One region of the Ochrobactrum sp. Marseille-Q0166 genome, then DNA from elsewhere that is predicted to be linked to it. Evidence: predicted binding sites of a transcription regulator. Region 1 holds the regulator's gene; each other region holds the start of a gene.
The links. The regulator PhoB, encoded in region 1, activates phosphate uptake and scavenging genes when phosphate is short. The targets are predictions, from matches to a motif close to TGTCATNNANCTGTCAT.
Positions count from the first base shown of each region.

Region 2: the regulator PhoB is predicted to act here: its motif matches at 1,452-1,468, upstream of phnF (phosphonate metabolism transcriptional regulator PhnF).
Region 3: the regulator PhoB is predicted to act here: its motif matches at 2,174-2,190, upstream of H5024_RS03270 (DUF465 domain-containing protein).

Region 1 is NZ_JACJUO010000001.1:265,913-270,097, forward strand. Features, by position in the region: gene H5024_RS01220 (hypothetical protein) at 1-58, shown strand, start outside; gene H5024_RS01225 (cell wall hydrolase) at 109-1,056, opposite strand; gene phoB (phosphate regulon transcriptional regulator PhoB) at 1,688-2,374, opposite strand; gene phoU (phosphate signaling complex protein PhoU) at 2,494-3,216, opposite strand; gene pstB (phosphate ABC transporter ATP-binding protein PstB) at 3,285-4,058, opposite strand; gene pstA (phosphate ABC transporter permease PstA) at 4,121-4,185, opposite strand, start outside.
Region 2 is NZ_JACJUO010000003.1:190,076-194,260, reverse strand. Features, by position in the region: gene H5024_RS19430 (carbon-phosphorus lyase complex subunit PhnI) at 1-153, opposite strand, end outside; gene phnH (phosphonate C-P lyase system protein PhnH) at 157-828, opposite strand; gene phnG (phosphonate C-P lyase system protein PhnG) at 828-1,355, opposite strand; gene phnF (phosphonate metabolism transcriptional regulator PhnF) at 1,488-2,237, shown strand; gene H5024_RS19410 (helix-turn-helix domain-containing protein) at 2,485-3,492, shown strand; gene H5024_RS19405 (zinc-dependent alcohol dehydrogenase family protein) at 3,761-4,185, shown strand, end outside.
Region 3 is NZ_JACJUO010000001.1:694,810-698,994, forward strand. Features, by position in the region: gene H5024_RS03260 (5-(carboxyamino)imidazole ribonucleotide synthase) at 161-1,246, opposite strand; gene purE (5-(carboxyamino)imidazole ribonucleotide mutase) at 1,248-1,742, opposite strand; gene H5024_RS03270 (DUF465 domain-containing protein) at 1,825-2,028, opposite strand; gene H5024_RS03275 (DUF465 domain-containing protein) at 2,363-2,545, shown strand; gene H5024_RS03280 (MFS transporter) at 2,727-3,965, opposite strand; gene H5024_RS03285 (DUF1192 domain-containing protein) at 4,041-4,185, opposite strand, start outside.

The DNA.
Region 1 (4,185 bases):
CTACGACAGGCCGATGGTAATTTATCAGCCCGTTCCGGTAGCAGTGCCTGTGAAATGAAAAAAGCGCCCTCTCAAGGGCGCTTTTCAATTTCTCGTTCAACAGAATTCTCAGAGCGGCGATTCCGGGCGTTCCTGCGCGAGAAGCATTGCGCCTATGGCATCTACATGCTTCTTGTCGGCAGCATATCCCAGTGACACATTCTGTACAGATGGCGCTGTTTCACCAAAAGTCGGCTGATAACTTGCAACCTGCATCAGACCAGGCTTTTCAGCAGGTTTCACAGGAAGTGTCGCCAGTCGATCACCACGCGCCTGTGGACCGACACCACCGTTTTGCTGTGCCTCGTTGGTCTTTGCAGCTTCAGCCAAAGCGACCTGTACCGTTGGCTGAGCCTCTGGAACAGTCCCATCCTGCTGTGTCGTCACGTTATAAAACGGTCCTTCAGGCATAGAGGGCGACTGTGGCGTTGATACGTAAGCGAGATTGTAAGGCGTCTGGGGAACCGGGTTCTGCAATTCACCGTCACGACCACGCTTTTCGTAGAAAGAATTTCCACCGGCGACCAGGACATAGTGCATGTTATTATAAGGGAATTTGAGCCCCGCGGTATGGAAGAACATCGAGTTCTTCAGGGACGGATGGCGCTTACCCTTAAGCACAGCATCGGCTGCAGCCTGAACATCCGGCAGAGCCTTTGAATTCATTTTACGGGTCAGAACGCCGGGAGCGAACTGGTTCTTCTGACCGACAACGCCGCAAATCGTATCCGGATAGCTCCCTGATGCGAGGCGGTTCATAACCACCGTACCAACGGCCATCAGACCATCAGGACTCGAACGGTTCGATTCAAAGAACATCGCACGCTCGAGGCATTCCCTGTCTCTGGCGGTGTATGTGAAAGTCTTGACGCCATTGACCGTCTTGACGTGGCTGGCCGCCGTCTTTTCGGTTTTTGTCTTGGTCGTACCACTGGTCGTCGTGCAACCCGCCACCAAAAATGGTGCCGCGAGCAAACCCAGAATAACCAATGGTTTCTTTGTGGAAGCGCGCGTCAAAGGCTCAATCTCTTAATTTGCATCATTACGACCCTTAATTGATCCAGTCTGATTTCACTTCTTGAAAGCACTTCAAAAAAAGCCGCTACATCAGGCTGGCGTTCAAGCCAAATCGAACGAAAACTAAAATTCAAACGTCTTGCTAATCTTCTTGCCGTGCAAGGATTGCGGATTTTTAGGCAAAAACAAGGCAAAAAATCATATTTCAAAATCGGAGTTATTGCGGAAAACACAGCTTCAGCAACTCGAATCTCCGCTTACCCTTATGTGCTAAGCCATTCTAAATTATTAATAAATAGTTAAAGTATTTATTCAAAACTCATAAGCTGTTGATTACACGCGATTCATTTACCATACGATACGCACCATATGACTGCCTTAATTCGTTAAAGCTTTAACATCCTACTAAGCCTCAGAAATCGACTATGAAAAAACCAGAAATAATTTCGCATACAAGAACCTGCTTACCTTTGGTCAACTTTGTGAAATAATCTGTAACATCGTGTGACATGTGTGATTATGGAACCGTTTTCCCTTAAAAATTACGAATCGGAATGAGTTTTCCAATAGAAAAAAGCCCGCCGCCAGTCAGGCAACGGACCATCATCAAGCTTCGAATAATCCTAAATGATCACCCAAATGAATAGCCTGCACCGCGAACCGTGCGGATCGGATCGAGTGTACGGCCAATATTGATTGCCTTGCGCAGACGCCCCACATGGACATCGACGGTGCGGTCATCAACATAAATATCCGGTCCCCAGACGCCATCCAATAGCTGACTGCGCGAAAAGACCCGTCCCGGAGACATCATGAAATATTCGAGTAAACGGAACTCTGTCGGTCCAAGACGAATTTCTTTTTCCTTGCGATAAACACGATGCTGCTGACGGTCGAGCACAAGCTCGCCAACTTTAAGCACATGCGAGAGAACACTCGGATTGGCACGACGCAGCATGGCTTTGACGCGCGCCAGCAGTTCCGGTGTCGAAAAAGGCTTCACCACATAATCATCGGCACCAACACTCAAGCCCCGAACGCGCTCGCTTTCTTCGCCGCGCGCCGTCAGCATGATCACCGGCAGCCGCTCGGTTTCTGGCCATTGACGCAAGCGGCGGCATAGCTCGATGCCCGAAACCCCGGGCAACATCCAATCGAGAATAAGAAGGTCCGGCACGTTTTCACGCAGCGCAATCTCTGCTTCATCGCCGCGCAATATCGTATCGACGTGATATCCCTCGGCTTCGAGGTTATAGCGCAACAGCACGCTCAACGCTTCTTCGTCTTCAACCACAGCAATCTTGGGTGCCTGTGACATGCAGTGTTTCCTATAGAGTTAAGCCTGGTGGCACATGCAATTCCCCCGTTCGACCGCGTGCCGCCGCGCTTTTTTACATATTCCAATGGCTCACTGGATGGTTACAGCAAGCCATGCGTTCAGGATTTACGAGCCTCATCCACGACAATACCGTGGCTCAGATCTTCTTTCGGGCGTTCTGCAGGCATTTGAAGGCCAGTCACAATGTAATAGACCGTTTCAGCAATATTGGTGGCATGGTCGCCAATACGCTCTATGTTCTTGGCGCAGAACAGAAGATGCGTGCAGGCCGAAATGTTACGCGGGTCTTCCATCATATAGGTCAGAAGTTCGCGAAACAGCGACGTGTACATCGCGTCGATTTCATCGTCACGATCGCGGACGATATTGATCTGCTGGACTGAACGTGTCGCATAGGCGTCGAGAACGTCTTTGAGCTGCGTCAGAGCAAGCTCTGCCAAGGTTTCAAGTCCCCGGTAAAGCTTGCCCGGTTGACGCGATTCCGAAACGGCGGCAACGCGCTTGGCAATATTCTTGCCGAGATCCCCTACACGCTCCAGATCGGCTGAAATACGGATGGAGCCAATGATTTCCCGCAAATCAACCGCCATTGGCTGACGCTTGGCGATGATCATTACGGCCTTGTCATCAATCTCGCGCTCGCTTGCATCGAGGATGAGATCGTCGGAGATAACCCGCTGCGCCAATGCGTTGTCGGCATTGACAATCGCCGCAACAGATTGCTCGACCATGCGTTCCGCATGACCGCCCATTTCGGCAATCTTGTGGGTTAGGAACTGAAGTTCTTCGTCGTATGCGCTAACAGTATGCTGAGACGCCATGATGGACCTCTGATTAAAAATGCAGGAAGCGGAACCACCGTCGGTTCGCGCCTTTGCCAAAATATTGTTTAGCCAAAACGACCAGTGATGTAGTCCTGCGTGCGCTTTTCTGTCGGCGCTGTGAACATCACGTCGGTGTCGCCAACTTCCACCAGATTGCCCAGATGGAACATGGCGGTACGCTGTGAAACACGTGCAGCCTGCTGCATCGAGTGGGTCACGATGACGATGGTATAGTTCTGACGCAGCTCGTCGATCAGCTCTTCGACCTTGGCCGTTGCAATCGGATCGAGTGCCGAGCAAGGTTCATCCATGAGGATCACTTCAGGGCTGACCGCAATCGCACGCGCAATGCACAGACGTTGCTGCTGACCGCCGGACAGGCCGGTTCCAGCATCGTGCAGGCGATCCTTCACCTCTTCAAAAAGACTGGCCTTCTTCAGGCTTGTGACAACGATTTCTTCGAGGTCTGTCTTATTACGAGCCAGTCCATGAATACGTGGGCCATAGGCCACGTTTTCAAAAATGGATTTTGGAAATGGGTTTGGCTTTTGGAACACCATACCAACGCGGGCCCGCAGTTCAACGACATCAATCTTCGGATCATAGATGTCTTCATTGTCGAGCGTAATCTTGCCGGTGATACGACAGCCTTCGATTGTATCGTTCATCCGGTTGAGCGAACGAAGGAAGGTGGATTTGCCACAACCAGAAGGGCCGATCAATGCTGTCACCATCTTTTCCGGTACGTCCAGATCGACTTCAAACAGAGCCTGTTTTTCGCCATAGAACACACAGACCTTGTCGCCACGCATTTTGATCGAAGGGGCGTTGGTGTTCATTTTTTCTCCTACGGCTTTTTCGAGAGATCTTTCGGTCATGAGATTCATCATTTCTCTCCCGTTTACCAGCGGCGCTCAAAGCGGCGGCGCAGAATAATTGCTGCAATGTTCATAACTGCCAGGAACA
Region 2 (4,185 bases), on a different contig from region 1:
TTCGGCCATGACGCGGTCAACGGCGAGACCCAGCTGTTCGGCAATCTGGTCAAGACGCAACGCCGGAACCGAGCGGTCACCACGACGACGATCATCAAGCAGACGGTGGGCATTGCGGATGGCGGTTTCACCGCCCTTTACAGCAACATACATGGATTAGCCCTCAATCTTTTCGACAGCATGATCTTTTCCGAAAACCGGTTCCCACTTTTCGGGATCATGCTCCAAACTTGCTATACGCGTGGTGCGGGGAAGCGCTGCGACTTTGCCGTCAGCGACGAGCACCAGATCGATACCCAGCGGAAACACCGAGCCATTTTCACGCCATTGCGCAGCAAAATCCTGCGGCAAACCATCAACGGTCAGCACAGTTTCATCCTTGATGCCCGGGCCTTTGAGGCTGAAACCCTGCCCGCTCGTCAAAGACGAAACGGCTAGAACAACAGTCGTCGAACGATCCGGAAATTCAGGGTCTCCCTGCGCGAAGGAAGAAAGCGCCGGCAACGATTGCGCATCCGTTACAAGTGCGAACTGCGCTTTCGACTGATCGCCGACGATTGGTGCACCGGTATGGAATGTCAGCCATGCCGTTGCGTCCTGATTGGCTGCAATTTCAGCATCGACCCAGACGCTTGCGTCGTGATCAAGAAGCGTTGCTGCAATCAGGCCAATCTCAGGCGTGAGCGGCTTTGAGGGCGCAGCCGCACTAGGCAGCGAATGGATACGACCAGGATTGGCCATTGCGTGCATAACTGCATGAAACGCTGACTGCGCTTCATTGACTGGATCAACCAGTCCGCCTTCAAATGCAGAAGAAGAATGGAGCATCAGTTGTCTCCCCGAACCATTGTGAAGAAATCGACTTTCGTGGCAGCTGTCTCATTGCGCCGTTTTGCATCCGCAGTATCGACACGACCACGCAATGCATTGAGCACGCTGCTTTCAATCGCATCGCGGGTGGCTTCATCGAGCCAAAGCGCATCAAACAATGCAGCCAACTTCGCCTTTTCCTGATCACGTCCCAGCGCATAAGAATGCCCAACCGAGCCGTTCGCCAGACGAACAGTTGCGCGGGTGACGGTTGCCTCGCCAACATTGAACGGGGCACCGCCACCGCCCATACGACCGCGCATCATGACCAGTCCGGTTTCCGGACCACGCAACACTTCAAATTCAGGCTTGTCTGCCCAGTTCTGCCAGAAGGTTGCCAATTCTTCGCCGCTTGCGCGAGCGAGAAGCGCCATACTGGCCTGACGTGCTGCCTGCGTTGCATCCGGTGCCAAATTGCTTTTAGCGGTGGTGCAGCCTCCACTTTCAACTGTGCTGTGCTGCGTAGTATGGCCCGTCGTGTTCATGAGCTTATCCGCCCTATTTAAACCGGTTGACTTGATCATCTTACTTGTCTATTTATATAGACAACTATACAATACCATAATGAATACACCCTGCCAATGACACGGCGATGACAATTGATGACAAAGGCGTCGATGAAAAAGAGCGGACGGATTGAGAGAAACAGCGGTGTGGCTATCTGGCGGCAGATTGCCGATGAGATACGCGGCGACATCATGGCCGGGAAACTTGCAACAGGCACGCGCATGCCGGCCGAAATGGAGCTGGCAGAACGATTTGGCGTCAATCGCCATACGGTGCGCAGCGCAATTGCGGCTCTTACGCAGGAAGGTGTCCTGCGCGCGGAACAGGGGCGCGGCACTTTTGTCGCCAATGCAAAACGTCTCACCTACCAGATCGGGCGACGCACGCGTATTTCGCAAGCACTCGCACTACAAGTGAGCGAGACAAAGGGCCTCTTGCTTAGCTCTTCTCTGGAGACTGCGACTATCGATATCGCTCAGGCGCTGGAAATAGATATTGGTTCAGAAGCGTTACGGCTTGAGACCATGCACAGCGCCGACGGACACCCGATCTCGATTGCCACCCACTGGGTAATTTCAAAGGCTTTCCCGACTTTCACCGAAGATTATACGAAGAGCGGTTCGATCACTTCCGCATTCAAAGCGGCAGGCGTCAGTGATTATTTCAGAAAATCAACAGTGATATCGGCACGCCATGCCGATCCTGACGATCTCAAGCACCTCAAACTGTCTCCCGGTGCAATCGTTCTGACCGCGCGCGCCATCAATATCGATACCGGGGGAAAACCTATTCAATATTCTCTCACGCGATTTTCTGCGGACAGAATGGAATTCGTGATCGATACCAATTCAGAACAGTGATCCAGTAAACTTTCCGTTCAAATGTAGAGGATCAATTGAGGGCAGATTTAATTTACCCTAGAATAATGTCTGCCCGGTCGGAAGAGCGCTCAGGCGGTGGGCATTTGGTAATTGGAATAGCTCCGCTTATCCAGCAAACAATTCAGTGCAAAACAATACATAAATTTTGCTCATCAGCTTGGCATCGAGGGTTGTGATGTCCTCGCCTCCAGGTAAATTACATGGGTATCTGAAGGAGTGTATCGGAATGCTGGAAAATGCGCTGTTGTATGATGCACATGGTCAGCCACTTCTGCGTGGAAAGCTAAACTCTTCGCGTGAGTGGTCTGAAGTCAGCGCTTTTTGCAATGCCGTTTACATGCCGCTCGTAGCACGCCCCCTTGTTAAGGGAACCGACCCTGATGCCACGCTAAGGACCCTTTCCATCGGCCGTATAATCTTCAGCCGCTTCTGCTTCGGCGTGCCGACAAAGGCAGACGATTTCGACCCGTCCTCCGGCAATATCATCGTCGTCAACACGATGCGAGGAAGCGTTCGCCACCCGCTCGCCGATGGCGTGAGCATTGATACACAGTCAGGGGACAGCTATGTGGTCGATTGCAGCCGAATAGACTATTGGAACGTCGCCGATGGCGATGATCTGCAATTCAATCTCACCATTCCACACAGCTTGATGGAAGAAACAGCACAGCGATGGTATGGTTTCGTGCCGGAGGATGACCTGTGGAAGAAGCGCCTCGTCTTCAGTCAAGGGAATTCAGCATGGCTGTCTCTGGTCGAGTATGCGGCGCGTTCAGTTGATGCGCGTATTGACCGCATCGTGAGCCCACTGATCGAAAAGCGTATCGAGGAAACCCTCTGCCTGGAATTGCTTCGCGGCTGGGCATTAAGCTCCGGCCTTCACCTCGAGACGGGCGCGCGCAATGCCGCTCCGAAATATGTCCGCGAAGCCGAACGGCTGATGGAAGAGCGCGCGCATGAAGGCCCCTCAGTCGCTGAGATCGCGGAAGCGATAGGCATTTCCACTCGCAGTCTTTCCGATGCTTTCCGTCGCTTTCGAGGCATCACTCCCCACGATTATCTGTCGGCAAAACGTCTCGATGGTCTACGCAAAGCGCTGGAGCAGGCTTCTCCCGGGGAAACAATATCTTCTATTGGTCATGCGCGTGGTTATTTCAACCTTACCGCAATGGCCAACAGTTACCGCAAGCGTTTTGGTGAAAGCCCTTCCCAGACGCTGCGCACTCGCACTTAAACAATAAAAGATACAGCCCACACCAGACTGCGCCGTCATTTCCCGACACGTCATGTGACGTGATGTATTCGTCTTATCCTAATTTGGCTATTGCCTCCGTTTTGGACTGTCAACTTCCGAAATGGAGTAGAGATTGGACTGCACTGGCTGTCACGACTTGGCTAAAATGGCTTGGGGTGTTTGTTCACCTCCACCATCCGGACAGGAGGTCGGTTTGTGTGATCTTTGTAATATTATGCTCAAGGGAATATCCCAAAGGGAGGGCCTCATGAAAGCGCTCGTCTATTACGGACCGGGTAAAAAAGACTGGGTCGATAAACCCAGACCGGTTCTACAGGAGCCGACTGACGTGATCGTGAAAATCACGAAGACGACTATATGTGGAAGCGACCTTCATATTCTGAAGGGCGACGTGCCAGCGGTTGTCGAAGGGCGTACGCTCGGGCATGAAGGCGTCGGTGTAGTCGAGGATGTTGGCAGCGCTGTGCGCAACTTTAAGAAGGGTGATCAGGTCCTGATTTCCTGCATCACATCCTGCGGTTCTTGCGCAAATTGCAAACGGCAGCTCTATTCCCATTGTGACGACGGCGGCTGGCAGCTCGGCCATACCATTGATGGTACGCAGGCAGAATATGTCCGCATCCGCCACGGTGACAACTCTCTGTATCATATTCCAGTTGGCGCGGACGAAGA
Region 3 (4,185 bases), 430 kb from region 1:
TGGTTACAGGCAGTATTCCTGCCCGAAGGGTTGGCCGAAATACACAATATTTCAGCCAAATGTCAACTCCTGCACCGCAGATTCACGAAGGGACTATCGGAAAATCTTGGCTACAGGTGCCGTTCACGGAGGAATCGGACAGATTCCACCGCAATGCTTATCAAGTGCGGGGTTTTATGCGGGTTACATGACCCATCTTGCGGCCCGGCCTCGCTTCTTTCTTGCCGTAGAGATGCAGCACGGCATTCGATTCTGCGAGAATCGCTGGAACCTTTTCTACGTCATCGCCAATCAGATTCTCCATCACACAATCCGAATGGCGCACGGTGTCACCAAGTGGCAAACCTGCTACCGCGCGAATGTGTTGTTCAAACTGCGAGATCGCACAAGCGGCTTCCGTCCAATGGCCAGAATTGTGCACACGTGGCGCAAATTCATTAGCAAGCAGCGTGCCGTCCGCAAGAACGAAGAATTCCAGACCAAGCACGCCGACATAATCAAGCGCGTGCAGAAGCTTTGAAGCCGCTTGGCTTGCAGCATCTGCTGTCTCACCCGAGATTTCGGCTGGAACCGTCGAAGTTGCGAGAATGCCGTCCTTGTGAACGTTCTCGGCAATATCGAAGATGGCAACATTGCCGCCGCGATCACGCGCCGCAATGACCGAAACTTCGCGCTCGAATGCGATGAAACCTTCCAGAATTGCCGGTGCATGCTTGATTGTCTCAAGTGCTGCACGCGCTTCGTTCTCGTCAAGAGACTTGAGACGCACCTGTCCCTTACCATCATAGCCGAGGCGACGGGTTTTCAGGATCCCGCGTTCTCCCAAAGCGCCCAGCGCCGCGATAAGTGACTCTTCGTCATCGACCAGGCGCCAGGGCGCAGTCTCGATACCGCTTTCATTGAGAAACTGCTTTTCGGTGAAGCGGTCCTGCGAGATTTCAAGCGCTGCCGGCGGCGGAAAAACAAGCGCCGATTCTGCCAGCTTGTCTGCGGCAGATACGGGCACGTTCTCGAATTCATAGGTGATTACGTCGGAGGCAGTCGCAAGCTCTGCAAGAGCTGAGGGATCATCATAGGCTGCTATGATCTGGCGGTTTGCCACCTGAGCCGCCGGGCAATCGGCCTGTGGCTCCAGAATGATTGTCTCATAGCCGAGCCGAGCTGCCGCCATGGCCAGCATACGACCCAACTGGCCGCCGCCGATAATGCCGATCGTTGATCCAGCCTTCAGTGCGGAATTTGCCATATCAAACCTCGTCGGATGGGCGTTCTGCAACGCTTTCTGTCTGGGCTGTGCGCCATTCATCAAGACGCGCTGCAAGTGCATCATCGTAAAGAGCAAGGACAGCTGCGGCAAGCAGAGCAGCATTCACGGCACCGGCGCGACCGATAGCAAGCGTTCCGACCGGAATTCCGGCTGGCATCTGCACGATGGAAAGGAGCGAATCCTGTCCTGATAGGGCTTTCGATTGTACAGGAACACCAAAGACCGGAAGCGGGGTCATAGCTGCGGCCATACCGGGTAGGTGAGCCGCGCCACCTGCGCCTGCAATCACAACCTTGAAGCCTTCGGCCTTTGCGCCCTTGGCAAAGGCGACAAGCCGATCGGGCGTGCGATGTGCGGAAACAATACGTGCATCGAAGGTTATGCCCAATGCTTCGAGCGTATCAGCGGCATGGCGCATTGTTTCCCAATCGGATTGGCTTCCCATAATGATTGCGACATCTGCACTTCTGCTCATTGATCCGTCCTGCTTCTTTAGATCATGGGTTTAAAAACAAAGCCGGGCGAACCCCGGCTATGAAACGTGTTTTATAAGATGTTCAAGCGATGATGTCAGGGATGACCTGATCTTCCAGTTCCTGCAGCTTATCCTTGATGGCGAGCTTTTTCTTTTTCATGCGCTGAATACGCAGCTGATCGCAACCGACCTGCATCATTGCATCTATGGCTGCATCAAAATCCGCGTGTTCTTGTTTCAGACGTGCAACGGCCAATCTGATTTCGGCCTGATCCTGATCGGACATGCGGTTTGCCCCATTTCTCATAAATAATATGACGGGCCGCTCCACAGAGGTGCAGACCCGTTTCAGGCGAAGCCATTATCACATTTTTCGTGATTGGAAAATGCTACCAAAACAAATTCGACTTTGCATCAAACTCATGCCACAGTGTCATTTTTCTGTCATGAACAACGGTTGCTAGACGAACTGTTGAATGGCAGCCGGGACTGCGTAACTGGCCCGGATAGCAGGAGGTGTACTACCGGGCGTTTGCGCAGGTGAGAGCGGATGGAGCCATTTGTTGGCAAAAGCTGCGACATGGCTTCGTTCTTTGGGTTAATCATTCAAAGGAGAATTGATGATGGCTATTGAGTCCCATCTTGCCACGCTTGAACAGAAGCACGGCGCTTTGGAAGAGGAAATCTCCGAAGCTTTGGCGTCGCCGGCAATTGATGACCTGCATGTTACTTCTCTCAAACGTAAGAAGCTTGCTCTCAAAGAGCAGATTGAAAAACTGAAAACCCAGGTAACGCGACATTAAAATCAAGCTCAAGCTTATATGATCATTGCGATTGGTGGTGACCAAAAGGATGATAACATTGAAGCTATCGGCGGCTGAGTCTCAGCCGCCCAACGATTGTTAACCGAAGCTGTGCCGCGCGATGGTAAGATAAAAAGCAGCGACTGTTCGCTGCTTTTTTATTTTCTTGTTTCAAAAACTTTCAGCTTTCCGCTTCGGCCCGGGGATCGAGATTCATTGCTTCCGGCGTCGCACTTTTAACAGAAGGCATGCTTTTGAACTGTTCTTTTTCAGCTTTTGGTATCGATGCCCGTCTGCGGGAGCGGAACAGCGCATAAGCTGAAATTGAAATATGTGAGAGTGCGGTGACGGCAAACAGTCCTGCTGGCCAGAAAACATCCATGGCCGCTGCTGCTAGCAGAGGTCCCAGCATGGTGCCAAAGCCATAGAGTAACAGAAGGCCGCTCGATACTTTCACAAAGCTTTCCGATGTGGCGTGATCGTTCGCATGGGCGACTGCAACAGGATATAAAGCATAGGCCAGCGCACCATAGCAGCCGGTCATGATAATGATGATTGTCCCATTGGATGGACCGATGATGAAGGCCAATAGGCCAACAAGTGCAGCAAGAGCTGCAACACCAGCAAGAACGTAGCGCCGGTCGATGAGGTCTGAAATACGCCCCACGGGGATTTGCATCAAAGCCCCGGCAGCAATCGTTACGCTGACCATAAGCGCGATTTCGGTGGTCGAAATACCCGATTTTGCTCCGAAAACTGCGCCAAGCGTACCCCAGGCACCATTTGCAATGCCGATCAGGATGCAGCCGACAAATGCGGCAGGTGAATTGCGGTAAAGCGCCTTGAGGTCAAGTTGGACCTCGGTCAGCGGTTTTGGGCTTACTGCGGTTGACATGGCGGTTGGGATCAATGCCAGACAGAATAGAATTCCGGTGATCATAAAAAGGTGATCAGACCGAATATCGCCATTGGCAACCATCATCTGGCCGCTCATGGTTGCCCCATAATTGACCATCATATAAAGGCCAAAAATCTTGCCGCGGGACTCATTGGTGGCGCGTTCATTAAGCCAGCTTTCGATGACCATGAAGGCACCGGCCATCGAAAAACCGGTAAACGTGCGCAGGATAATCCATGAAACTGCATCAATATAGATGCCGGACAAAAGTGCGATGATTGCGGCACATGCCGCAAAACAGCCAAAAGCACGAACATGGCCAACACGCCGCACAAGGCGAGGGGCAAAAATACAGCCAGCGACAAAGCCGCCTGCCCAGGTGGTGCCCAACATGCCGAGGGATGCTACTGAAAAACCTTCTAATCCACCGCGCAATGGCAAAAGCAGACTATGCAGACCGGAGGCCATTAACAGAAATGCTGTGCCGCAGAGCAGCGCCAGAACCTGAATATAAATTCGCAAGATCACGTTCCCGGGATTTTATGAGGCGGCACATATGTCGCTTCGCTTTATTATTGATGCTGAAACAGGCTGGTTTCAGCGGAAAAGGGCCTCTGCCGCAGCGCGGCTGTCGCCCTTCTTAAGCCTTTCGGTTTTCAGGCGCTCGATTTCGAACTGGAGTAAAGCGATGCGCTGGTCGATTTCGATCACCGAAAGCAGAGACAGTTCATCATCACTTAGA